2 regions of the Comamonas sp. MYb69 genome follow, and region 2 is predicted to be linked to the other one. Evidence: riboswitches for the same ligand, from Rfam matches in the RefSeq annotation. Region 2 holds a riboswitch; the other holds the start of a gene.
What was found. Region 2 has a riboswitch for cobalamin ahead of WH303_RS09370 (TonB-dependent receptor). Riboswitches for the same ligand answer to the same signal wherever they lie in the genome.
Positions count from the first base shown of each region.

Region 1 (5,023 bases), on a different contig from region 2:
ATTGGCCTTGAGCGCGGGCAGGTGCAGCTCCGGGTAGCCGCCCGGCAGCCACAGCGCATCGCAGGCGGGCAGGCGGTCGCCGGCAATCGGCGAGAAAAAGGCCAGCTCGGCGCCCATGGCCTGCAGGCATTCCAGATTGGCGGTGTAGATAAAGCTAAAGGCGGCATCGCGGGCGACGGCAATGCGGCGCCCGGCCAGCCAGGCGGCCACCGGGGCGGCGGCAGCAGGCGCGGTAAAGGCCACCGTCCAGCGCTGCTGCCATTCCTGCCAAGTCAGTTGGCCCAGCGGCGTTTGCGCCAGCACATCGGCGGCGGCATCCAGGCGCTCGGCAGCGTCGTGCAGCTCATGGGCAGCCACCAGGCCCAGATGGCGTTCGGGCAGCAGGTTGGCGCGCGGTTTCGCAGCATCGAGGCTCACCTGGTTCATCGCGCCCAGCCACAGGGCCGGGTCGCGCAGGCCGCTGCGCAGCATCTCACCATGGTGGGCGGTGGCCACGCGGTTGGCCAGCACGCCGGCCAGCTGCAGGCCCGGGTCATAGTGCTGCAGGCCATGGGCAATGGCGCCAAAGGTGGCGGCCATGGCCGATGCATCCACCACCACCACAGCGGAGATACCCAGCGACTTGGCCAGCTCGGCCGCGCTGTTGGCACCGTCGAACAGGCCCATCACGCCTTCGATCAGCAGCACATCGTTGCTTTGTGCGGCCTGGAACAGGCGTGCGCGCACATCGGCTTCGCCGTTCATCCAGCGGTCCAGCGCATGCACCGGCTGGCCGCTGGCCAGGCGCAGCCACTGCGGATCGAGAAAATCCGGGCCGCATTTGAACACCTGCACCCGCCGGCCCTGGCGGGCATGCAGGCGCGCCAAGGCTGCTGTCACCGTGGTCTTGCCCTGACCCGATGCGGGCGCCGCAATCAGCAGTGCCACGCAAGGCGCTATTGGGCGGTCCTGAACCGTCGTCTCTGTCATGGCTGGCTTATCCCCTCTGCGCTCAGCGCGGCATCCACTTCACACCCACATACACGCTGCGCCCTTCGGTGGCATAGGTGCGTGCGGTCTGGTAGCGCTTGTCCGCCAGGTTGTTGATCCGGGCGATCAGGTTCACATCCTTGACGATCTCGGTCTGCGCCGACAGGTTGAACAAGGTGTAGCCGCCCAGCACGTTGGTGTTGGCGGCATTGTCAAAGCGCTTGGCGCTGGTCTGCAGGTCGGCAGCCCAGGTCCAACCGGCGGCACGGGTCTCGGCGCCCAGGGTGGCATAGCGCTTGGCGCGGCGCGCCAGCAGCTTGTCGTTTTCGGTATCGCGCGGGTTCTGGAAGTCGACCGAGCCGTGCAGGTTGAAGGCGCCCAGCTTGGTCGTGGCCGCCAGGGTAATGCCTTCCAGGCGTGCCTTGCCCACATTGGCATAGCAGCCAAATTCGCTGTCGCAGCTGCCGGGCGACGAGAAGTTGATCAGGTTGGTGACCCGGTTGCGGTAGGCCGTGGCCGAGAAGCTATCGGCACCCTGCGCCCAGCGCAGGCCCAGCTCGGCATTGCGGCTTTTCTCGGGCTGCAAGGATGCGTCGCCGTATTCGCTAAAGCGCTGGTAGAGCGTGGGCGCGCGGAAGGCCGTGCCCACGGTCGCGGTGGCGCGCCAGTTGGTTGCAAAGGCGTAGCCATAGGCGGCGCTGCCGGTGGTCTTGCCGCCAAACTCGCTGTCGTCATCCCGGCGCAGGTTCAGCTGCACGGTGTGCGGGCCGGTGTTCAGGCCATAGCCCAGCGCCAGCGCATTCTGGTGGCGGTCGCGGTCAATGCCGCCATTGGTCAGTGCGTCGTCACGCCGCTCCAGCGCGGCCGTCAAGGTGTGGACGCCCAGGCGCCAGGTATTTTGGAACAGGTAGTTGTGCAGGCGCGTGTCCGTCTGGTAGGGCGAGGGCCGGGTCTCGTAATAGTCGCGCGACTGGCTGAACTGCAGCTTGGTGCTGTAGTGCTCGGTCCACTGCGCCTGCCAGTTCAGGCCCAGCGCATACATCTTGTTGAGGCTGCGGTCGTCCTCGGTCAGGCTGCTGTCATAGCCCGAGTTCACATCGCTGGCCAGCAAGGTGGCTTCGAGCCGGTGCTGGCGGTTGATCTGGTAGCCCAGGCGGCCGCTGACGGCATTGCTGCGGTAGTCGTCCTTGTCCGGGTTGGCAGTGGCCACGGTGCGGGCGTTGAAGCCATCGGTCTGCGAGCGGTTCAGGCCCAGCGCGTAATCCCAGCCCTCGGCACTGCCGGAGATGCCGGCCTCGGCCGTGAACGTGCCCCGGTTGCCAAAGCCCAGGCCCACATAGGGCTGGGGCACGCCCTCACCTTTCTTGGTGAAGATCTGCACCACGCCGCCCATTGCGTCCGAGCCGTAGACGGCAGCGGCCGGGCCACGCAGCACTTCGATGCGGTCGATCAGCGCCAGCGGAATCGACTGCCAGGAGGCGCCGCCGGTCGATTGCGAATCCATGCGCACGCCGTCGACATAGACGGCGGTAAAGCGTGAATCGGCGCCGCGCATGAACACGCTGGTCGTCGTGCCCGGCCCGCCGTTGCGAGAAATCTGGATGCCCGGCACGCGCGCGAGCACATCGGCCACGCTGCCCGGGCCCTGGCGCTCGATGGTCTGCGCATCGATGATGGACATATCGGCCACCAGGTCGGACAGCGGCTGCTCGATGCGGTTGGCGGTCACCACCATCTCTTGCAGGTTCTTACCCTCTGTTTCCTGGGCGGCTGGAGCCTGCTGCGCCTGAGCTTGCAGCGCCAACAGGGGCAACGCCGATGCGATGGCCAAGGCAAAAAAACGGGGGGTATGGAGGGTGCCCGAGCGGGGCGCAAGCGCGGGACGCGCGCAGCGGCGTGTCGAAAAAGCAGAGGAAAACATGCACTGAGTTGGTGATGAACCACCCCGCGCCAGCCTCCCCGCCGGCAATGGGGAACACGGAAGCCGCGGCAAGGCCTCAGCCGCGCGCCTCCACTATTGTTGGCCGGTATCCGGGCTGGCGATGACACAGCACACGCCTTCCCAAACACTTGTTCAAGGTATTCAGTGGCATAGTGGTGGCTGTGGATGGCGCAAAAGCCAACCATCGCTTACCGTTGCGGGGGCAGCGCAGGTTGCGTAAGGCTTGTAGGGCACAAGCAGCGCTCCTGCTTCCCGTTGAACTGCCCCCATGTGAACCACTGGGGCGAGCACCAACGGGTACAATTTTAGCGTTAAACCCATTGCGCACTTAAGAAGACTGTCTCTCTATGGCCACTACGCCTTCTATGGATCTGATGCTTGAGCGGGTGGAGGCACTGCTGAGCCGTCATGAGGCTTTGCAACGCGCCCACGCCCAATTGCAAGAGCAAGTCACCACCCTGACCCAGGAGCGCGACTCCCTCCAATCGCGCCTGACAGCGGCCCGCGCCCGCGTGGATGCACTGATCGAACGCCTGCCCAAGACCTTTGACCAGGACGAATGATGAAACAGCTGGAAGTACACATCATGCAGCAAAGCTATATGCTGGGCTGCCCCGAAGGCCAGGAAGCACGTCTGCTGGCCGCCGTCAAGCATGTCGATGAGGCCATGAGCGGTATCCGCGACGCGGGCAAGATCCGTGGCCGCGAGCGCATCGCCGTGCTGGCGGCCCTCAATGTCGCCTTTGATCTGCTGGATTTACAGGTGCAAAACAGCCAGCTCAGCCAGACCGCCGACGCGCTGCAGGCGCAAGCCGCGGCCCAGTCTGCCGCGATGGCCGAGGCCCAGGCCCAGCCCGCCACCGGTGACCAGGCCAGCCTGGACTGGGACGAGCCCCGCCTGCAGTCGGTGATGCAGCGGCTGGACGCGGCGCTGGCGCCCGCCCCTGCCAAGGCCGCCGAAACCCTGGACACCAGCGCCTGAGGCTGGGCGGCAAGCAGGCGCCAACACCAGATTGCGGCGCCATGCAATGCCTCCTGCCAAAATATCAGCTTGGCGCTTTCTCAATCTAGCTAGCCAGCTATCTTTTTTGACCAATCCAGGCACATTGACATGCAGTTTTGGTGGGTGCAGCAGGCGCGAGCGATTACAATGGAGGCGTTCGCAGCCCTGCTGGACTTTATAGTTCCTTGAACCAATGCTCTACGAGCACGGGCTTGGTACATCACCTATTGAGCGTGATCGTCTCGCGTCAGATGAACCCAACGATAGGTTGCCCTTGCCCACCTGAACCCCCGGTTCAGGATGACGGTCCAGTGGATCCGCTGCGAACACCTGATTTTTTCGGGCAGGCTGCCCAACCTGTCTTCTCCTCTCCGCGACAGCGGGGTTTCAGGCCACCTGTTTCAGGTGGCCTTTTTACTGCGCGCCATGACTGATCCTCTTGTTTTGCTGCCGCTGTCGTTTCTGGACCTGATCGGCGGATTTCTGGCGGGCCTGCTGGGCATTGGCGGCGGCATGGTGCTGGTGCCCTTCATCACCTACATCCTGGGCAGCCAGGGGGTGGCGCCCGAGCTGGCGATCAAGATGGCGATTGCCACCTCGATGGCGACCATCGTCTTCACCTCGATGTCCAGCGTGCGCGCCCACCACCAGCATGGCGCCGTGCGCTGGGACCTTGTCAAACGCCTGGCCCCCGGCATTGTGCTGGGCGGCCTGCTGGCCAGCCTGGGCATTTTTGCGGTGCTCAAGGGCAGTTACCTGGGTTTGTTTTTTGGCCTGTTCATTGGTTACTCGGCACTGCGCATGTTCCGCAAGCCCAACAGCAAGGCCATGCGCGCCATGCCGGGCACGGCCGGCCAGGTGGCCGCTGGCGGCGTGATCGGCTGCCTCTCGGGCCTGGTGGGCGCCGGTGGCGCCTTTATCAGCGTGCCTTTTATGACCTGGTGCAGCGTGCCGATGCACAACGCGGTCGCCACCAGCTCGGCGCTGGGTTTTCCAATTGCGGTCACCAATGTCATCGGCTTCATGGTGGCCGGCCTGCACCTGCAGGGGCTGCCGCCGCATTCGCTGGGCTATATCTGGCTGCCCGGCCTGGCCGCCATTGCCACCTG
Region 1 covers NZ_JBBGZG010000016.1:33,511-38,533, reverse strand. Annotated here, with positions in the region: gene WH303_RS19790 (cobyrinate a,c-diamide synthase) at 1-969, opposite strand, end outside; gene WH303_RS19785 (TonB-dependent receptor domain-containing protein) at 992-2,890, opposite strand; cobalamin riboswitch at 2,975-3,219, opposite strand; gene WH303_RS19780 (hypothetical protein) at 3,259-3,474, shown strand; gene WH303_RS19775 (cell division protein ZapA) at 3,474-3,893, shown strand; gene WH303_RS19770 (sulfite exporter TauE/SafE family protein) at 4,341-5,023, shown strand, end outside.
Region 1: linked by a shared signal. The riboswitch ahead of WH303_RS19785 (TonB-dependent receptor domain-containing protein) and the one ahead of WH303_RS09370 (TonB-dependent receptor) in region 2 are both predicted to bind cobalamin.

Region 2 (5,023 bases):
GCGCGCAGAAAATCGATCTTGCCCTGGGCGCTGGGCCGGCCGTAGTCGATGATGATGATCCACTCGGGGTCGCGGGTGATCACATCCTCCCAGTTGCCCTTGGGCCAGTTGCTGGCGATGTCGGCAAAGATATTGCTGCCGCCGGCCGCATCGATCATGGCCTGGGGCATGCCAAAGCCGCCCACCGTGGTGGGAATCTTCTCGCCACTGTCAAACACAAAGACGCGCGGGTGCTGGGTGTTGCCTTGCATCTGCGCAGCCAGCTGGTCGATTGAGGCCTGCAGCTTGGCGATCTGCGGCTGCGCCTGGGGCTCAATGTCAAAGATGCGCGCCACATTGCGCAGGTCCGCCAAGGTGTCGCCCAGCGCCACACGCTCGCGCTTTTGCACATGGATGCAGGACTCGGACAGCACATAGCTGGCCACGCCATGCTGGGCCAGCAGCTCGGGCGTGACCCCGCCCGGCCGAAAGCCATAGCTCCAGCCGCCAAAGACGAAGTCGGCGCGGGCCTCCAGCATGTTTTCCAGGTTCATGTCCTGCGACGACAGCTTGGGCACCTTGGCCAGCTGGGTCATCAGCTCGGGGCTGATTTCCTTGCGCGACGGTATGCCCGAGTAGCCGACCAGCCTGGGCCCCAGGCCCAGAAACAGGAACATCTCGGTGATGTTCACATCGTGCGTGATGGCGCGCTGGGGCACCCGGTCATAGCGCTGGGGCTGGCCGCAGACATCGATCACGAGAGGGGTGGCCCGCAGGCCTGGATCGGCCGCAGGCGCAGCAGCCACCGTGGCCGGTGCTGTGCCGCCGGTGGCGCCCTGCCCAGCGGGCTGGTCACAACCCAGCAGCGCGACGGCGGCCGCCGCCGCCAACGCATGCTGAAAGTACCTAAACGCGCGTGGTGTCATGCCTGGGCCTTGCTCAGAAACGCAGATGGGCCATCAGCTCAAAGCTGCGGCCGTTACCCATCAGCCATTGCGAGCCGTAGGACGATGCAGCATAGCGCTTGTTGGTCAGGTTACGGCCAACCAGGTTCAAGGTGGTGCTGCGGTTCAGGTTCCAGCCCAGTACCGCATCGGCCACCGTGTAGGCGGGCAGCTGCGCGGTATTGGCATTGCTGGTGTAGCGGCTGGCCACATGGCGCAGGCCCAGCGAGGCGCGCCAATCGCCCGTCTGGTAATGGGCCCAGGCATTGGCCGTGTAGCGCGGTACATTGGCGGGCTGGTTGCCAGCGCGGTCAATGGCCGTGGCGCCTTCGAGCAGCTCGTCGAACTGGGCATCCACATAGGCCAGGTTACCCTCGAAGCGCCAGGCCTTGGTGGCCCGCCAGCTGCCTGCCAGCTCGATCCCCTTGGACGACTGCTTGCCGCCCTGGATCGACAGCGCTGGCCGGTCCGGATCACGCGTGATGATGTCCTTCTTCTGGATATCGAAGACCGCCAGGGTCCATTCGCCCTGGCCATTGGGCAGCTGCTGCTTGATGCCCACTTCCACCTGGCGGCCTTTGCTCAATGTAAAGCCGGTTTGCGACTGGGTCAGCGACAGCAGGCTGTTGACTGGGTCATGGCCGGTGCTGACCTGGGCATAGATGCTGGTGTTCTGGTCCAGCTTGTGCGTGAGGCCCAGGCGCCAGGAGGTGCCGCCCAAGGTCTTGTCAAAGCGGGCCTGGCTCAGCAGGTCCATGCGGTCAAAGTCATACAGGTCACGGCGCAGGCCGGCCATCAGCAGCCACTGCTCGCCCAGCTTCCAGGCGTCTTCCAGGTAGAAGGCGTTTTGGCGGATGCGCGAGGTCATGCGCGGCTTGTAAGGGTCCGGGCTGTCCCAGTAGCCACTGGTGCCGCCAGTCAGCGGCACATCGGATTCACCGGTATAGGGCGAGCTGTTGAGGGCGGTGAACTTGGCCTGCGATACATCCCAGCCCATCGCAATCTCATGCTGGCCGGGCTTGAACACGGTGCCCAGGCGGTTGCCGCTTTGTTCCAGGTCGTGGCCGATCTCCAGGTAGTCGTAGCGGTGAACCATGCGCGTGCTGGCATCGTAGTCATAGCCTTCGATGTTCTTCCAGTGGCGGTCGGCCTTCATGTGGTAGGTCTCGTTGCGCAGCACCAGCGCCTCGCTGACGTTCCACTCGGCCTTCAATTTGTAGCGCTGGTCCTTGTAGTGGATGTCGCTGTCAAGAAAGTTGAAATTGCGGTCGCGCAGCGCCGCCACCGGCTTGCCATCGACCACCGGGGTGCCAAAGTAGCGCTCGGGCCGCTGGTCGCTGACATCGGCCGTCAGGTCCAGGCGCAGATCGCTGCTCGCCTGCCAGCGGATGGCGCTCATGATCTTCTTGCTGTCGCTGTTGCCCAGTTGGCGTTCGCCATCGCTGCGATCACCGTAGACATCCAGGCGGTAGCTCAGGCTGTCGCTCAGCGCGCCGGTGCTGCCCAGGCCTGCACGGGCGGTGCCGTGGGAGCCGGCGCCCAGCAAGACTTCGGACGAGGTAGTGCGGCTGGGTTCCTTGCGCACCGCGTTCACCGTGGCGCCCATGGTGCCGCTGCCGTACATCAGCGATGCGGGGCCGCGCAGCACATCAAAGCGCTCATAGCCCCAGCTGGAATTGGGATAGGCCACGGTGCCGGCTGCAACCCCCAGGCTCAGCCCGTCTTCGGCCACACCCACCGAGTTGACACCGGTAAAGCCCCGGCTGGAGAACGACAGCCCGCCATTGCCAGGGGTGCCATTGGCGCTCAGGCCCACGCTGCGGCCCACGGCATCGACCACCTCATAGTCGGCGCGCTCCTGGATCTGCACGGCCGAGACCGAGCTGACGCTGGCCGGCAGGTCCTGCAGCGGTACGGCCAGCTTGCTGGCCGAGGTGGAAGGCAGCTGGAGCGCATTGGGCTCGCTGCTCTTGTCGGTCACCACCACTTCGGGCAGTGAGGCATCTTGGGCATGGGCCACTGCGATGCCCAAGGCGGGCAGGCACAGAACACAGGAGCTGCCAACGAGGCGCAGGGAGGAAGAGAGCCGCTGGGCAGCCAGGAGCCGGTTTTTCGGAAAAGGAACTGCAGTCATTTGAACAAAAGGCGCTAACTGCCTGATGCGGGGGCTGCACTGCACGCGGTCACCCCCCAAGACGGGGTCGCGCGAAGAACCGCCGTCCACACCCCGCAGACAGTTGAGAGAGCACGTGCTGGCCAGAGGCACAGCGCGCACTGCGACTAGGAACAGGCCGGTCTCCGGGCTTACAGGCGGTGCAGCGCAGGCGCTGACCCGGTAGCCGGTCTTCCCAGGGTGCGGGCGTCTTGTTGCCTGGCAGGCGTGGACACTCTTTCAACCCCAGTGACTGGGCCCGCGTGGGAGCGGGCCGCATCGGCTACGTTTCCTGTCTACCGTTGCGGGGGCAGCCAAGGCTTGGGGGAGCGCACTCCCGACCTTGTTCCCGTTTCACTTGTGCAATACAAGCACCTGTAGATAGGCTTTTTTCAAAGCGCAGCCAGTGTACCAGCCGCAGGCCCGGGCAGCGCCTTTTCGTCCAGGCCGGTGTCAGCTGGGCGATACAGCGCATGCCCCAGTGGCTGTATCAGCCCTGCGGCAGCCGCGTCGCATAGCCGATAAAGTCAGTGCTGCGCAGCTGGCCCAGCAGCCACTGCCGAAAGCTCGCCTGGATCGGGCGCTCTCCCCCACCCCGGCGGGTGTAGAGGTGGAACTTGGGCGTTCTGTCCATCGGCAGCTGGCGCAGCAGCTCGGCCCCAAAGGGAGCCAGCAGCTTGCCGCTGTGGATATAGCTGAGCGCATCGACATAGGACAGCAGGCCCACGCCCTGCCCGCTGAGCACCGCTTGCAGCATCGCATCGTGCGTGTGCAGCAGCATGGGGCTGACATGCTTGCCGCCAGGATCCAGGCCCAGCATCGCATAAATGTCCTGCCACAGGCTGTTGTGCGTCAGCGGCGATATCAGCCGGTGGTGCGGCAAATCCTGCGCGCTCTCCACCGGGTGCTGGGCCAGCAGCTGGGGCGTGGCGACGATGACCTTGAGGTCTTCGAGCAGCGGCGTTTCATCGAGATGGTCCACACCGCCGTAGCCCCAGACAATGGCTGCGTCCAGATCACTGCTATCGAACGAAGGCAGCTCCACACCGATGGAGATGCGCAGGTCGAGCTCCGGGTAATCCTTGGTGAACGAGGGCAGCGAGCGGATCAGGTACTGGGTTGCAAAATACGGGCTGACCTGGATATGGAACTGCGCATCCTTGTGGTGGGAACGCACTGCTTCCAGCCCCTGGCTCAGCGCATCAAGCCCCTGCTCCACATAGTGGTACAAGGTCTGCGCCTCGGCGCTGGCCGCCAGGCCCCGCGCGCCGCGCTCGAACAGCTGCACATCCAGCGCACTCTCCAGTTGCTTGAGTTGCTGGCTGGCGGCCTGCGGCGTCAGGCACAGCTCATCGGCCGCCTTGCGGATGGAGCCATGGCGGTAGACGGACTCGAACACGCGCAGTGGCTGCAGGGGCGGTAGCTTGTATTTCATGGAGGGGCGCCGGGCAGGAGGGAGGAACGCCCGGGCTGCCGATGATTATAGGTCGCAGCCCGGCGGCCAGCGGGCCGGCACGCCAGCGTTCTTGCCCGCTGCGCCCTGCCCCGCTGATGCATAAAAAAAACGCATCCAGAAGGGATGCGTTCGGGCTGGCGCAGCGCTCAGCAGCGCATGGCCTTACTGCACCGGATCACCATGCATCGGCAGACCGGTGCGGTCCCGGCTGCTGACCAGCGCCACGAGGCCGATGATTGCCGCGCCGATCAGGTAGTAGGCGGGCACGACCGGGTTGCCGGTCTGGGCAATCAGCCAGGAGTTGATCATCGGCGCGGTGCCGGCAAACATCGCCACGGCCACGTTGTAGCTCAGCGCCATGCCCTTGAAGCGCACGCTGGTGTGGAACATCGAAGGAATGATCGAGTAGATGCTGCCCAGCAGCATGGCCAGACAGAAGTTCAGCATCATCAAGGACGAGATCTTGGCGGCGGTGCTGCCTTCGAGCAGCAG
Region 2 covers NZ_JBBGZG010000005.1:242,969-247,991, forward strand. Annotated here, with positions in the region: gene WH303_RS09365 (ABC transporter substrate-binding protein) at 1-905, opposite strand, end outside; gene WH303_RS09370 (TonB-dependent receptor) at 919-2,943, opposite strand; cobalamin riboswitch at 3,196-3,469, opposite strand; gene WH303_RS09375 (LysR substrate-binding domain-containing protein) at 3,566-4,510, opposite strand; gene WH303_RS09380 (MFS transporter) at 4,694-5,023, opposite strand, start outside.